Linked DNA regions of Natranaeroarchaeum aerophilus. The protein of the gene in region 1 binds, or shares a complex with, the protein of each later gene. Links are inferred from orthologs where the notes say so. Each region holds a gene or a part of one and is shown on either strand. Other genes may lie near its edges. The genes, in order: AArcSt11_RS08935, rpoB, AArcSt11_RS03880, AArcSt11_RS03885 and AArcSt11_RS03900.

Evidence for each region.
Region 2: AArcSt11_RS08935 (region 1) and rpoB share a complex: the UniProt entries of both Methanocaldococcus jannaschii proteins name them as parts of the RNA polymerase complex. The link is inferred for Natranaeroarchaeum aerophilus from one-to-one orthologs.
Region 3: AArcSt11_RS08935 (region 1) and AArcSt11_RS03880 share a complex: the UniProt entries of both Methanocaldococcus jannaschii proteins name them as parts of the RNA polymerase complex. The link is inferred for Natranaeroarchaeum aerophilus from one-to-one orthologs.
Region 4: AArcSt11_RS08935 (region 1) and AArcSt11_RS03885 share a complex: the UniProt entries of both Methanocaldococcus jannaschii proteins name them as parts of the RNA polymerase complex. The link is inferred for Natranaeroarchaeum aerophilus from one-to-one orthologs.
Region 5: AArcSt11_RS08935 (region 1) and AArcSt11_RS03900 share a complex: the UniProt entries of both Methanocaldococcus jannaschii proteins name them as parts of the RNA polymerase complex. The link is inferred for Natranaeroarchaeum aerophilus from one-to-one orthologs.

The regions. Positions count from the first base shown.
Region 1 is NZ_JAKRVY010000004.1:72,697-75,567, reverse strand. The notes cover bases 13-2,843. They hold AArcSt11_RS08935 (RNA polymerase Rpb4 family protein), read right to left. Parts: upstream 1,691-2,843; coding sequence 1,334-1,690; downstream 13-1,333. Other genes in these bases: AArcSt11_RS08925 (Mrp/NBP35 family ATP-binding protein), read left to right, coding at 2,110-2,843; AArcSt11_RS08930 (50S ribosomal protein L21e), read right to left, coding at 1,694-1,984; AArcSt11_RS08940 (DUF655 domain-containing protein), read right to left, coding at 708-1,289; AArcSt11_RS08945 (16S ribosomal RNA methyltransferase A), read right to left, coding at 13-538. Also shown: more of AArcSt11_RS08945, read right to left, coding at 1-12; more of AArcSt11_RS08925, read left to right, coding at 2,844-2,871. UniProt on the Methanocaldococcus jannaschii protein: DNA-dependent RNA polymerase (RNAP) catalyzes the transcription of DNA into RNA using the four ribonucleoside triphosphates as substrates. This subunit is less well bound than the others.
Region 2 is NZ_JAKRVY010000001.1:753,357-756,225, forward strand. It holds rpoB (DNA-directed RNA polymerase subunit B), read left to right. Parts: upstream 1-453; coding sequence 454-2,286; downstream 2,287-2,869. Other genes in the region: AArcSt11_RS03885 (DNA-directed RNA polymerase subunit B''), read left to right, coding at 1-452; AArcSt11_RS03895 (DNA-directed RNA polymerase subunit A'), read left to right, coding at 2,288-2,869. UniProt on the Methanocaldococcus jannaschii protein: DNA-dependent RNA polymerase (RNAP) catalyzes the transcription of DNA into RNA using the four ribonucleoside triphosphates as substrates. The Rpo2 subunit (Rpo2N and Rpo2C in this organism) is implicated in DNA promoter recognition and in nucleotide binding.
Region 3 is NZ_JAKRVY010000001.1:750,885-753,626, forward strand. What follows is about bases 41-2,742. They hold AArcSt11_RS03880 (DNA-directed RNA polymerase subunit H), read left to right. Parts: upstream 41-1,128; coding sequence 1,129-1,356; downstream 1,357-2,742. Other genes in these bases: AArcSt11_RS03870 (VOC family protein), read left to right, coding at 41-574; AArcSt11_RS03885 (DNA-directed RNA polymerase subunit B''), read left to right, coding at 1,356-2,742. In the rest of the region: more of AArcSt11_RS03870, read left to right, coding at 1-40. UniProt on the Methanocaldococcus jannaschii protein: DNA-dependent RNA polymerase (RNAP) catalyzes the transcription of DNA into RNA using the four ribonucleoside triphosphates as substrates.
Region 4 is NZ_JAKRVY010000001.1:751,642-754,523, reverse strand. It holds AArcSt11_RS03885 (DNA-directed RNA polymerase subunit B''), read right to left. Parts: upstream 2,285-2,882; coding sequence 716-2,284; downstream 1-715. Other genes in the region: AArcSt11_RS03880 (DNA-directed RNA polymerase subunit H), read right to left, coding at 2,284-2,511; rpoB (DNA-directed RNA polymerase subunit B), read right to left, coding at 1-714. UniProt on the Methanocaldococcus jannaschii protein: DNA-dependent RNA polymerase (RNAP) catalyzes the transcription of DNA into RNA using the four ribonucleoside triphosphates as substrates. The Rpo2 subunit (Rpo2N and Rpo2C in this organism) is implicated in DNA promoter recognition and in nucleotide binding.
Region 5 is NZ_JAKRVY010000001.1:758,294-761,491, reverse strand. What follows is about bases 41-3,198. They hold AArcSt11_RS03900 (DNA-directed RNA polymerase subunit A''), read right to left. Parts: upstream 2,863-3,198; coding sequence 241-2,862; downstream 41-240. Other genes in these bases: AArcSt11_RS03895 (DNA-directed RNA polymerase subunit A'), read right to left, coding at 2,900-3,198; AArcSt11_RS03905 (NusA-like transcription termination signal-binding factor), read right to left, coding at 41-241. In the rest of the region: more of AArcSt11_RS03905, read right to left, coding at 1-40. UniProt on the Methanocaldococcus jannaschii protein: DNA-dependent RNA polymerase (RNAP) catalyzes the transcription of DNA into RNA using the four ribonucleoside triphosphates as substrates. Forms part of the jaw domain.

The DNA.
Region 1 (2,871 bases):
AAAACGCCTCACGGGGAACTGTCTCGACGATCTCGATATCGGCGTAATGCTGGGCGCTCACGGAGAGGCGGCCGTACTCGTCAGTGCCCGCCGCGGCCGCCATCCGCTCGGCGAACTCCCGCTGAAACATGAGGACGGTCGGCTTTGCCCGCGGCAACAGCCGAAAGGCGAACTCGCTGGACGCGCCGTACGGAAGGTTCGAGACGGACGCGGTGTACTCGGGGAATTCGACGTTCAGCGCGTCCCCCTCGATCACCGTTAGCCGACCCGCATCGATCTCGTCGGCGAACTCCTGGCGGAGAAACGATACGAGCTTACCGTCCTGTTCGATCGCAGTAACGTGATCGGCGACTGCGAGCAACCGGTCGGTGAGCGCGCCAGTTCCGGCACCGATTTCGAGGATGTGGCTACGGTCGGTGTCGGCATCGAGATGCTCGGGCACTCGATCGAGCACGCGATCGTCGATCAGAAAGTGCTGGTCGCGGTCGGGGTTCCCCCGGACGCCTGCCCGCGCGAGCAACCCATCAGGATCTCTCATTGGTTCGACCGGTATGGCACCCGTGCGTGTAAACGCATTGGCTTGTGATCGAGCGGGACGTCCCGTCGGAAAAAGCGTTGTGGCCGCGCATAGTGTTTACTCTCGTCATTTACGGTCGATCGTCGGACCGGTACGGACGATCACCGGTAACCAGTGAGAGTAAACACTATCAGTCGTCGCCACCGACGAACCGCCGGTACTTCAGGTCGTCCTCGCGGAGTTCTTCGATGATCCGCTCGACGATCACACCCTCTGGATCGTGGAGGCCGCTGACACGCTCTTCGACCTCCTCGAAGCTCTCGAACGGTTTTCGCTTTCGCTCGTCGAGGATCGTGTTTCGGAGCTTCTTCCCGATCCCCGGAAGCAAGTTCAGCTGGTGGAGTCGGAGGGTGATCGGCTGTGCGTCGTTGTAGAAATCGACGAACCGCCCTTCGTTTGCCTCGACGATCTCTTCGACGACGTAGTCGAGTTCGGACGTCGCACCGCTGGAAAGGTCCTCGTACTCCACGGTCCGGAGCTGCTGGATGGATCTCCGTTCCTCGGCGGGGGAGACGACGATCCGATCACCGATACTCACGTCGGCCTCGTCCTCGAAGAGGAGCTCGTAGAGATAGAAGTCCCGCTCGCCGAGGGCGTACGCTGCCGAGGGCGTCTCGTACTGTGGTCGATCGTCACCTGGCAAACCGTGTGGCAGGTGATCGAGTACGACCGCGTGACGTAACGTCGACTCGTCGCCAGTGGCGTCGCTCATCGTACGTAGGTGTAAGGCGACCTGTCACTTAAAGAGTCGGCACATCAGGCGTACTTCGCGACAATGTCGAGAATGGTATCGAGTTCGTCGCCAGAAAGCGAGTATCGCTCCTTTGCGTACACCGTTCGGAGTTCGTCGCGGTCCTGTGGAAGCAGGTTGGTGATCTTGTATGCCGTCGACTCGTCGACCTTGTCGAGTTCCTGAAGCTCCGTGACGAGTTCGCGTGACTCCTCGGGTTCGAGCACGGCAAACCGATTGGCGTGCTCGATCGCCCGTGCCAGCTCGTAGCGCATCTCCCGGTCCGGATCCTCGGCGCGCTCCGCTTCGACCTCGGAAAGCAGTTCCTTGGTCTCGGAGACGGTGAGATACTCCTCGCTGATCTTCTCTTTGAAGATCGTCATCGCTTACTCCTGGGCCGACAGGTGTGCTGGGTTCGCGAGCAGGGTCTTCGATTTACCCTTGTCGCTGATCTCGACCTGGAACGAGCGACCCTGCTTGCCGACGACGGTTCCAGTGTGGCCGTTGAATCGCGGGTGGAACCGACCTTTTGGGGTGCTGGGGTCGATCGCGAGGTGGACCTTCTGGCCCTCGTCGAATTCTTGAATCGAGCGCTGTGGCGGCGACGCGCCGCGGTCACGCGGACTGTTCGACAGCTTGTTCCGGGTTCCTTGGCGGGGTCCTTTGGAGTTTGGCATAGTCGTATCCCGGCCTAGACCGCTTGGCGTAATAAAAGGTGCGTTCCCGTCCCGCGAGCCCGCGTGCGAACTGCTCCCAATGGCTTCGCAATGCTTTTCGCCCGACACGAACTCTACGTAGACATATGGACGAAGACGCTGTCCGCGATCTCCTTCGGGAGGTCGAAGACCCGGATCTGGACGACGACATCGTCTCGTTGAACCTCGTCAACGGGATCGAACTCGACGGTAAGTCAGTACACGTCTCGCTCGCGCTGGGTGCGCCGTACTCGCCGACCGAGACCGCGATCGCCGACGAAGTACGACAGGTGCTCGGTGACGCGGGACTGGAGGTCGACCTCTCCGCGAACGTCGACGAGGGGATCAGTGCCGATGAGCAGGTGTTCCCCGGCGTCGAGAACGTCATCGCGGTCGCCTCCGGCAAGGGCGGCGTCGGCAAGAGCACCGTCGCGGTGAACCTCGCTGCCGGACTCGCCGATATGGGCGCTCGCGTTGGCCTCTTCGACGCCGACATCTACGGCCCGAACGTGCCGCGGATGGTCGACGCCGACGAGCCCCCACAGGCGACCGAAGACGAGACGCTCGTCCCACCCGAGCAGTACGGCATGAAGCTGATGAGCATGGCCTTCCTCGTCGGCGAGGACGACCCGGTCATCTGGCGGGGACCGATGGTTCACAAAGTGCTTACCCAGCTCTGGGAGGATGTCGAGTGGGGCCAGCTCGATTACATGGTGATCGACCTGCCGCCAGGAACCGGCGACACCCAGCTTACCCTGCTCCAGACGGTCCCGGTCACCGGCGCAGTGATCGTCACGACGCCCCAGGATGTCGCGCTCGACGACGCGCGGAAGGGTCTGGAGATGTTCGGCAAACACGACACGCCGGTG
Region 2 (2,869 bases), on another replicon or contig:
CACGAGACGTGAAGTACCAGCTCGAACGCGCCAACATGCGGAACCGACAGCTCTCCGTGAACACGGTCGTCCGTTCGGACGTGCTGACCGAGCGGCTCGAACATCCGATCGCGACCGGGAACTGGGTCGGCGGGCGCTCGGGCGTCTCCCAGCTGGTCGACCGAACCGACTTCATGGGTGTACTCTCACACCTGCGACGCCTGCGCTCGCCGCTTTCGCGCAGTCAGCCACACTTCGAGGCGCGGGACCTGCACGCGACCCAGTGGGGTCGTATCTGTCCCTCCGAGACGCCGGAGGGGCCGAACTGTGGGCTGGTGAAGAACTTCGCGCAGGCGATGGAGCTATCCCAGAACGTCGAGGACGAACAGGAGCTGAAACGCGAACTCGCCTCTATGGGTGTCGAGGGGATCCCCGGCATCGAGGGCGTCGATCGACGAGTGGAGGGAGACTAATATGAGCCAACAACAGGAACGCGAAGCGAAGGTATACGTCAACGGCAGTCTGGTCGGCACGCATCCCGAACCGAACCAGCTTGCAGAACAGATCCGGGAAGCGCGCCGCCGCGGCGAGGTCAGCGAGATGGTCAACGTCTCGGTCGACGATCGCACCCGCGAAGTGATCGTCAACGCCGACGCGGGTCGCGCTCGCCGACCCCTGCTCGTCGTCAACGACGGTGAACCGCTCATCTCCGACGAGGAGATTCAGGCGCTCGAAGACGGCGAACTGGAGTTCGAGGACCTCGTCGAGATGGGCTACGTCGAGTTCATCGACGCCGAGGAGGAAGAGGATATCTACGTGGCCGTCGACGAGGAGGACCTCGAGGAAGACCACACACACCTCGAAGTCGATCCACAGCTCATCTTCGGAATCGGTGCAGGGATGATTCCGTATCCCGAGCACAACGCCAGTCCGCGGATTACGATGGGGTCGGGGATGATCAAGCAGTCGCTGGGGCTCCCCTCGGCGAACTACCGGATCCGCCCGGACACGCGCCAGCATCTCCTGCATTACCCGCAGCTCTCGATGGTCAAGACCCAGACCACCGAGCAGATCGGGTACGACGACCGTCCGGCGGCACAGAACTTCGTCGTCGCCGTCATGTCGTATGAAGGATTCAACATCGAGGACGCACTCGTGATGAACAAAGGATCGGTCGAGCGCGCGCTTGCTCGCTCTCACTTCTTCCGGACCTACGAGGGCGAGGAACGGCGCTACCCCGGCGGTCAGGAGGACCGCTTCGAGATCCCCGACGACGATGTCCGGGGTGCACGTGGGGAGGACGCCTACACGCACCTCGACGATGATGGCCTCGTTAACCCCGAGACGCGTGTCGACGAGAACTCCGTCCTGCTCGGCAAGACCAGCCCGCCCCGGTTCCTCGAAGAGCCGGACGATATGGGCGGCCTCAGCCCGCAGAAACGCCGTGAAACCAGCGTCACCATGCGCTCGGGCGAGGACGGCATCGTCGACACCGTCACCCTGATGGAAGGCGAAGACGGCTCGAAGCTCTCGAAAGTCTCGGTTCGGGACGAGCGGATCCCCGAACTCGGCGACAAGTTCGCGAGCCGTCACGGTCAGAAAGGAGTTGTCGGCCACCTCGCGCCACAGGAGGACATGCCCTTCACCGAGGAGGGCGTCGTGCCGGATCTCGTGTTGAACCCGCACGCCCTGCCCTCGCGGATGACGGTCGGACACATCCTCGAAATGATCGGCGGCAAGGTCGGCTCGATGGAAGGTCGTCGGGTCGACGGGACGCCCTTTACCGGTGAGGACGAAGGCGATCTACGGGATATGCTCGAAGAGCACGGCTTCCAGTCCTCGGGCAAGGAGACCATGTATTCGGGCGTCTCCGGCGAGAAGATCGAGGCCGAGATCTTCGTCGGGACGATTTTCTACCAGAAACTCTACCACATGGTCTCGAACAAACTGCACGCCCGCTCGCGTGGGCCGGTGCAGGTGCTCACCCGACAGCCGACCGAAGGGCGTGCCCGTGAGGGTGGACTTCGTATCGGGGAGATGGAGCGGGACGTCTTCATCGGTCACGGCGCGGCCATGACGCTCAAGGAGCGACTCCTCGACGAGTCCGACCGCGAAGAGGTGTACATCTCTGCGGAGACTGGAATGGTCGCCGTCAACGACGTCAACCAGAATCGCGTGTACGACCAGCTTACCGGGGACGAAAGCGACATTCACAAGATCGAGATCAGCTACGCGTTCAAGCTACTGCTCGACGAGATGATGGCGCTTGGCATCCGCCCCCGACTCAACCTGGAGGATGCAGTCTAACATGAACATGGAAACACCGAAAGAGCTCGGCGGCATCGAGTTCGGGCTTATGGACCCGGAGACGTACCGCGATATGTCCGTCACGAAAGTGATCACGGCGGACACCTACGACGACGACGGCTTCCCCATCGACATGGGGCTGATGGATCCGCGTCTCGGCGTGATCGATCCCGGACTGGAGTGTCCGAGCTGTGGCCAGCACTCGGGCTCGTGTCCCGGGCACTTCGGCCACATCGAACTCGCCGCACCCGTTATCCACGTCGGCTTCACGAAGCTCATCCGGCGACTGCTCCGTGGCACCTGCCGCGAGTGCTCGAAGCTACTGCTGACCGAGGAGGAAAAAGAGGAGTTCCGCGACGAGCTGGAGACGACCAAGGAGCTGAGCAACGACGTCAACGACGTCACCAAAGCCGGGATTCGACAGGCCCGAAAGAAAGACGTCTGTCCCCACTGTGGCGAACAGCAGTACGATATCAACCACGAGAAGCCGACGACCTACTACGAGGTCCAGCAGGTGCTCACCAGCGAGTACGCACAGTTGATCTCCGCCGCGATGCAGGGCGACGAGGAGGAAGGTCGGGAG
Region 3 (2,742 bases), on another replicon or contig:
CAGCCCGATTCAACTGGCGGGGACCGACCACATCTCCGTCATCGGCAGCAACGAGGAGGATACGATCGAGTTCTACCGAGACCTGCTCGGGATGTCGCTGGTGCTTCGCCAGCCCAACCTCGACGATCCCAACCAGACCCACCTCTTTTTCGACACCGGCGACGGGCGGATCCTCACCTTCTTCGTCGCCGACGAGCGCGAGTCGAACCCACAGCCCCACCGCCACCGGGTTGGTTCGGTGCACCACCTCTCCTTTTCGGTCGAGCCCGAGCGCTTCGTCGAGACCCGCGAGGCCCTCGAAGAGACCGGCCACGGATACAACGAGTTCGACCGCGGCATCTTCCACTCGCTCTATACGCGAGATCACAACGGACTGACCCTCGAACTCGCTACGGACAAGTTCTCGATTCCTGACGAGCGGCGCGGCGAGGTGCTTGCGACCGCCCAGCGCCTGCGCGTTGAGGACGGTGCGGAGTACGCCGAAGAACGACATCTCGAAGCCGCGCTGGAGGAGCTGGGTATCGAGAGTGAAAAGTACGAACTACCGGATGCAGACAGCGGCGTCGGTATCTGATCCGGATGCTGTCGAGCCACTTCGTCAGGACCTCGTAGAAGCGCCCGAGGCGGGATGTTGAACTCCCGGAACTTCGCTCGCGCTGCTCGCTCGTTCCGTCGTTCAAATCCCTTGGAGCCGCTCTTCCGATCTCGGGGTTCGCTCGGCGATGAAACGCCTCGCTAGGAGAAGTGAGATCGGAAGAAGCGCCCGAGGCGGGATTTGAACCCGCGTCACGACCGTGACAGGGTCATATGATAGGCCACTACACCACCCGGGCTTGCGAACGCATCCTATCGTTGCCGGGTGGTATTCTTAAGACTTTCCAAACGGTCACGGTATGCCATCGGGGGACAGCCGTGTCACGACCCCACAAACGCTTTAAAGGTTGCTCGCATAGCGGTCAGTACTGACAGCCGACAGATCCACACCCACCGACCCGCGTTTGCCCGCTCCTTCTGGGGTCCGATAGCTGTATATCCCAACCTACTTGGTAAGCCTTAATAGTCCTGCGTCGGTAAGGGCCTGTAGTATCTCGTGATAGCAGTTTCTCTCTCCGGTCAGACCCACAACACATGGTAGACGTAAGCCAACACGAACTCGTCCCCGAGCACTCAGTCGTCGACGAGGACGCACTCGACGACCTGCTCGATGAGTACGACATCGGACGTACAGACCTGCCGAAGATCAAACGGGCAGACCCAGCATTGCCCGACGACGCCGAGGTCGGCGACGTAATCAAGATCGTCCGTGACTCGCGGACGACTGACCGATCCGTAACCTATCGGATGGTGGTTGAATAATGAATCAACAGGATAGACGGACGATCTCGCGGGAGTATTTCGGAAAGGAACGGCTCGCAGAACATCACTATCGCTCGTTTAACTCCTTCCTCAATCGGGGGATGCAACAGGTCGTCGACGAGAAGGAGACGATCGACACCGATATCGGCGACAAGGAAGGCGAAGAGCCCGTCCACGTCGAACTCGGTGACGTCCGCGTCGTGACGCCGCGCGTTCGCGAGGCGGACGGCAGCGAAGAACTGCTCTACCCGCAGGAAGCCCGACTTCGCAACATCACGTACTCCGCGCCGGTCTTCATGGAGATGGAGATCGTCAAGGGCGACCCCGAAGAGGGCGAACAGCGGGTTGTCGACAGCACCGAAACGAAGGTTGGCCGGATGCCGATTATGGTCGGCTCCGAGAAGTGTAACATCGCCGGCTTCAGCGACGAGGAGCTGATCGAGATCGGCGAGGACCCCGCCGACCCCGGTGGCTACTTCATCGTCAACGGCTCCGAGCGCGTGCTGATGACCAGCGAGGACCTCGCGCCCAACAAGATCCTCGCGGAGTACGACACCAAGTACGGCGACGAGATCCAGGTCGCCAAGACGTTCAGCCAGCGCCGTGGCTACCGCGCACTCGTACTCACCGAGCGCACCCGCGATGGGCTGCTCGAAGTATCCTTCCCGTCGGTCTCGGGGAGCGTCAACTTCGTTACGCTCGTCCGTGCGCTCGGGCTCGAATCCGACGAAGAGATCGTCCACCGCGTCTCCGACGACCCGGAGATCGTGAAGTTTATGCTCGAAAACCTGGAGGCTGCCGAGGTCCAGACGACCGAGGAAGCCATCGAGACCCTCGGCGAACGCGTCGCCTCCGGGCAGGGCAAGAACTACCAGCTCAAACGCGCCAACTACGTCATCGATCGGTATCTCCTGCCGCATCTGCACGAGGAGGGCGTCGAAGAGGAAGACGTCCGGATCAACAAGGCGTACTACCTCTGTCGGATGGCGGAAGCCTGCTTCGAGCTGGCGCTGGAACGCCGTGAATCAGACGACAAGGACCACTACGCGAACAAGCGTCTGAAGGTCAGCGGCGACCTGATGAAGGATCTGTTCCGGACCGCGCTGAACAAGCTGGCACGAGACGTGAAGTACCAGCTCGAACGCGCCAACATGCGGAACCGACAGCTCTCCGTGAACACGGTCGTCCGTTCGGACGTGCTGACCGAGCGGCTCGAACATCCGATCGCGACCGGGAACTGGGTCGGCGGGCGCTCGGGCGTCTCCCAGCTGGTCGACCGAACCGACTTCATGGGTGTACTCTCACACCTGCGACGCCTGCGCTCGCCGCTTTCGCGCAGTCAGCCACACTTCGAGGCGCGGGACCTGCACGCGACCCAGTGGGGTC
Region 4 (2,882 bases), on another replicon or contig:
AAGCGCGCGCTCGACCGATCCTTTGTTCATCACGAGTGCGTCCTCGATGTTGAATCCTTCATACGACATGACGGCGACGACGAAGTTCTGTGCCGCCGGACGGTCGTCGTACCCGATCTGCTCGGTGGTCTGGGTCTTGACCATCGAGAGCTGCGGGTAATGCAGGAGATGCTGGCGCGTGTCCGGGCGGATCCGGTAGTTCGCCGAGGGGAGCCCCAGCGACTGCTTGATCATCCCCGACCCCATCGTAATCCGCGGACTGGCGTTGTGCTCGGGATACGGAATCATCCCTGCACCGATTCCGAAGATGAGCTGTGGATCGACTTCGAGGTGTGTGTGGTCTTCCTCGAGGTCCTCCTCGTCGACGGCCACGTAGATATCCTCTTCCTCCTCGGCGTCGATGAACTCGACGTAGCCCATCTCGACGAGGTCCTCGAACTCCAGTTCGCCGTCTTCGAGCGCCTGAATCTCCTCGTCGGAGATGAGCGGTTCACCGTCGTTGACGACGAGCAGGGGTCGGCGAGCGCGACCCGCGTCGGCGTTGACGATCACTTCGCGGGTGCGATCGTCGACCGAGACGTTGACCATCTCGCTGACCTCGCCGCGGCGGCGCGCTTCCCGGATCTGTTCTGCAAGCTGGTTCGGTTCGGGATGCGTGCCGACCAGACTGCCGTTGACGTATACCTTCGCTTCGCGTTCCTGTTGTTGGCTCATATTAGTCTCCCTCCACTCGTCGATCGACGCCCTCGATGCCGGGGATCCCCTCGACACCCATAGAGGCGAGTTCGCGTTTCAGCTCCTGTTCGTCCTCGACGTTCTGGGATAGCTCCATCGCCTGCGCGAAGTTCTTCACCAGCCCACAGTTCGGCCCCTCCGGCGTCTCGGAGGGACAGATACGACCCCACTGGGTCGCGTGCAGGTCCCGCGCCTCGAAGTGTGGCTGACTGCGCGAAAGCGGCGAGCGCAGGCGTCGCAGGTGTGAGAGTACACCCATGAAGTCGGTTCGGTCGACCAGCTGGGAGACGCCCGAGCGCCCGCCGACCCAGTTCCCGGTCGCGATCGGATGTTCGAGCCGCTCGGTCAGCACGTCCGAACGGACGACCGTGTTCACGGAGAGCTGTCGGTTCCGCATGTTGGCGCGTTCGAGCTGGTACTTCACGTCTCGTGCCAGCTTGTTCAGCGCGGTCCGGAACAGATCCTTCATCAGGTCGCCGCTGACCTTCAGACGCTTGTTCGCGTAGTGGTCCTTGTCGTCTGATTCACGGCGTTCCAGCGCCAGCTCGAAGCAGGCTTCCGCCATCCGACAGAGGTAGTACGCCTTGTTGATCCGGACGTCTTCCTCTTCGACGCCCTCCTCGTGCAGATGCGGCAGGAGATACCGATCGATGACGTAGTTGGCGCGTTTGAGCTGGTAGTTCTTGCCCTGCCCGGAGGCGACGCGTTCGCCGAGGGTCTCGATGGCTTCCTCGGTCGTCTGGACCTCGGCAGCCTCCAGGTTTTCGAGCATAAACTTCACGATCTCCGGGTCGTCGGAGACGCGGTGGACGATCTCTTCGTCGGATTCGAGCCCGAGCGCACGGACGAGCGTAACGAAGTTGACGCTCCCCGAGACCGACGGGAAGGATACTTCGAGCAGCCCATCGCGGGTGCGCTCGGTGAGTACGAGTGCGCGGTAGCCACGGCGCTGGCTGAACGTCTTGGCGACCTGGATCTCGTCGCCGTACTTGGTGTCGTACTCCGCGAGGATCTTGTTGGGCGCGAGGTCCTCGCTGGTCATCAGCACGCGCTCGGAGCCGTTGACGATGAAGTAGCCACCGGGGTCGGCGGGGTCCTCGCCGATCTCGATCAGCTCCTCGTCGCTGAAGCCGGCGATGTTACACTTCTCGGAGCCGACCATAATCGGCATCCGGCCAACCTTCGTTTCGGTGCTGTCGACAACCCGCTGTTCGCCCTCTTCGGGGTCGCCCTTGACGATCTCCATCTCCATGAAGACCGGCGCGGAGTACGTGATGTTGCGAAGTCGGGCTTCCTGCGGGTAGAGCAGTTCTTCGCTGCCGTCCGCCTCGCGAACGCGCGGCGTCACGACGCGGACGTCACCGAGTTCGACGTGGACGGGCTCTTCGCCTTCCTTGTCGCCGATATCGGTGTCGATCGTCTCCTTCTCGTCGACGACCTGTTGCATCCCCCGATTGAGGAAGGAGTTAAACGAGCGATAGTGATGTTCTGCGAGCCGTTCCTTTCCGAAATACTCCCGCGAGATCGTCCGTCTATCCTGTTGATTCATTATTCAACCACCATCCGATAGGTTACGGATCGGTCAGTCGTCCGCGAGTCACGGACGATCTTGATTACGTCGCCGACCTCGGCGTCGTCGGGCAATGCTGGGTCTGCCCGTTTGATCTTCGGCAGGTCTGTACGTCCGATGTCGTACTCATCGAGCAGGTCGTCGAGTGCGTCCTCGTCGACGACTGAGTGCTCGGGGACGAGTTCGTGTTGGCTTACGTCTACCATGTGTTGTGGGTCTGACCGGAGAGAGAAACTGCTATCACGAGATACTACAGGCCCTTACCGACGCAGGACTATTAAGGCTTACCAAGTAGGTTGGGATATACAGCTATCGGACCCCAGAAGGAGCGGGCAAACGCGGGTCGGTGGGTGTGGATCTGTCGGCTGTCAGTACTGACCGCTATGCGAGCAACCTTTAAAGCGTTTGTGGGGTCGTGACACGGCTGTCCCCCGATGGCATACCGTGACCGTTTGGAAAGTCTTAAGAATACCACCCGGCAACGATAGGATGCGTTCGCAAGCCCGGGTGGTGTAGTGGCCTATCATATGACCCTGTCACGGTCGTGACGCGGGTTCAAATCCCGCCTCGGGCGCTT
Region 5 (3,198 bases), on another replicon or contig:
CGTTCGCCACGAACGCCTCGGCGGTCGGGGCGTCTTCGACGAGCTTGACGTCCTTGCCGATTCGGGCTTCCGCCTTCCGAACCGTCTCCCCGCCGGGGCCGATCGCCTGTGCCATGTCGCCGGTCGCCACGAGGATCAGTACGCGCTCGTCCTCGACGACACAGTCTCTGGCTTCCGCGCCGGTCGCGTCCTCGAACGCGACCAGATACTGGCGTGCGGCGTCCGACAGAGTGACTGTCATCAGTCCGAACTCGACTCGGCGTCCGGACCCAGCGATCCCATCCGGAGGTCGACGTCGCCGGTCCCAAGTTTGATCGGCTTGCCGACGATGACGTTCTCGGTAACGCCATCGAGATCGTCGACCTCGCCGTGGATCGCGGCGTCAAGCAGGTGATTGACCGTCACCTCGAACGCCGCACGGGCGAGCACGCTGTCCTTGTTCCCCGAGATCCCGTGACGACCGATCGACTCGATCGTCCCCGGATTCGTCATGATGTCTGCAACCAGCATGAGGTGCCGGACGTTCACGTCATCGAGCCCCTGCTCTTCGAGCGTGTCCATCGTCTCGTTGATGATAGATTCGCGGGCGGCCTCGACGCCGAGCTGTCGGTACACCTCGTGGATGTTGTTGGTTGTGACCCGTGACGAATCGACGCCCTCGATCGCGAGTGTGTCGCCAAAGGCCGACCCCTCGGTGTATAGGACGAACTCCTCGCCGTCCTCGGTCTCTTCTTTGCGGATCACCACACGGGAGATCTCTTCGATCCCCTTGAAGGTGATCTCTCGCAGCTCCTCGACGAGCTGGAGTAGATCACGGTAGCTCGGCTCTTCCGGGCCGAACTTGATGACAGGTCCCTCCTGAACCGTTTTCACACCGAGGTTCGCCTCGATCGTGTCGGCGACTCCCTCGGGATCGATCATCCGCTCTTCGAGGGTGTCCTCGTTGAGGTCGATCCGGACGCGCATGTCCGCGACGTTCGTCGAGACGTCGCCGAGCGCGAGGATCTTCGTCGCTTCGAGCTTCCAGACGACCTCGTGGGCCTTTTCGCGGTCGTCGGCGTACTCGTCTTCCAGGTGGACCGTCATCGTCGGCGTGTCGGGCTCCTTTCGCGCGTCGACGAGTTCGATCAATCGCGGCAGTCCCTGGGTCACGTCGATCTCCGCGACACCCGCGTAGTGGAAGGTGTTCATCGTGTTGTGTGTGACGACACCCTCTGCGGTCGTGAACGTCTCCAGCCCTTCCACGGAGAAGTCGTACACGTATTCGTGCTCGCTGGTGACCGTTTCGATCGATTCGATGCGATCCCAGACAACATCGCCTTCGACTGCCTGTTTTAGTTCGCTCAGGGCATCGTCAGTGACGCCACTTTCTTCGGCTTCTTGAACGAGTCGTTCGAGCCGAGTGCGACCGATACGCTGCCGGTTCGAGGCCGCGTTGATCTGTCGACTCGGAATTCCGGCCTCGGATGCCATTGTTCTGAGCGTATTGCCGAAGTTCGGGATCTGGTCCGTCGCGTCCGGACCATTACTGTCGATATCGTCGACAAGTGTTTCGAGCTCCTCACCGCGCTGGCCGGTCATACCGATCGTATCGGCAAAGGTTGGGACGTGCTTTTTCGGCACTCGTAGCGTTCGCGATCCGTCCTGCTCTGCGAGTGTCGAGTAGATGCCCAGACGACCAAGCAACAGGCTGACCCCGGCAGTGAGCCGGTCACTGGTGGAGCTGGATCGAATCGCACTTGCACTCACGTTCCCATCGCCACTGAAGTACCCGTTCAGTAATCCCGTTACGAACGCCTGGTCTGCGCCGAACGCGAAGCCGGGAACGATCTTTTCGCCGTTCTCGGTACACGTCGCACGCAGGACATCTGCAAGCACCGTCCCATTGAGTCGGATGTCGTATCCGCACGCGTATCCGCTGTCGTTTTCGTACTCGTTTGTCGAGAGGTCAAACCGATCGGCGAACGACCGTACCCGGTCCTGGAACGCCTCGTCGACGTTCGAGATCGAGACATAGTGATCGGCTATCGACCCTTCGGCGAGCCACGCACCGATGAAGAACCCGGTCTCCTCGTCGAGCGGGAACTGTTCGGGCAAGCCGACAGTTCCACCGACTGGATAGACTGCGTTCGCATCGATTTCGTCGGCTTCGAGTGCAGCGCGCTTGTTTCGGAGCTGGTCTTCTCCAGCGGGAATCGATTCGACACCGCCGTCAGTTAACGTTGATGTGTACCAGTATTCGGCGGCTGGTAGGTGCTCTCGAAGATCGACTGTCTCTGTTCCATCTGCATCGAACTCGGACACAACCGGAAGCCAGTCTCCCTCGTCGAGTTCGTCACCAGAGACGGGTACGATATCGTTGTCACGTCGAGTTACAAACGAGTGCGCTTTCGTCGCGCGGATCGTCCGACCCGATTCGAGCTCGAATTCCAGGAGTTCATCCGGCGTCTCGTGTCGACTGACCTCTTCGACCGACTTCCAGCGCACCTGTTCGTCTTTACTTAGACTTAGTGTTTCGAGGGTGTCCGGAGCCAGTGAGATTTCGTGGTCGTCGAGTGTACGCGAGTCGTGCGATTCGACGATCGAATCGACGAGCGAGCCGATCTCGACGATATCGGTCTCTCCGTCACGTCGAACGACAACACGCTCGTCGTGAGGGACACTCATCTGGGTACCGGGCTCCCCGATCGACTGGGCGCTGACGGTCCCGACGGGATCGAGCGGATCGATCCGGGTGTCGAGATATCGGTTCTCGACGGCCGTGATGATGTCGTCGGCCTGTTCGAGCGTCACGTCCCGTGCTTCGAGCGTCTCGTAGACCTTGTTTTTGAGGCGGCGGGGGAGGTCCGTATCCTCCACCATCGCTTCCTCGTCGTTGCTGACATCGAACTCGAGTATCTCAGTCATCGTCCACCTCCGTGGCCGCCGGTTCCGGCTCCGGTGGCGGCGACTGGACTCGCCGGGCGTCGGCGTGTTCGGAAAGGTTCGTCGGTAGCTCTTCGCGACCCATGAACTGTTGTTTCTCGTCGTCGTCGGCGAACTCGGCCTCGACGATCCGATCCGCGATGGATTCGACGTCGATCTCGTGATCCTCGTGTGAGGAGACCTGCACCGGGCTGGTGCCGTCCTCGCCGAACTCGAACTGGACGACCGTGTCGGAGGTGTCCCGGACCGTGCCGTCATACTGCGTTTCGAGCT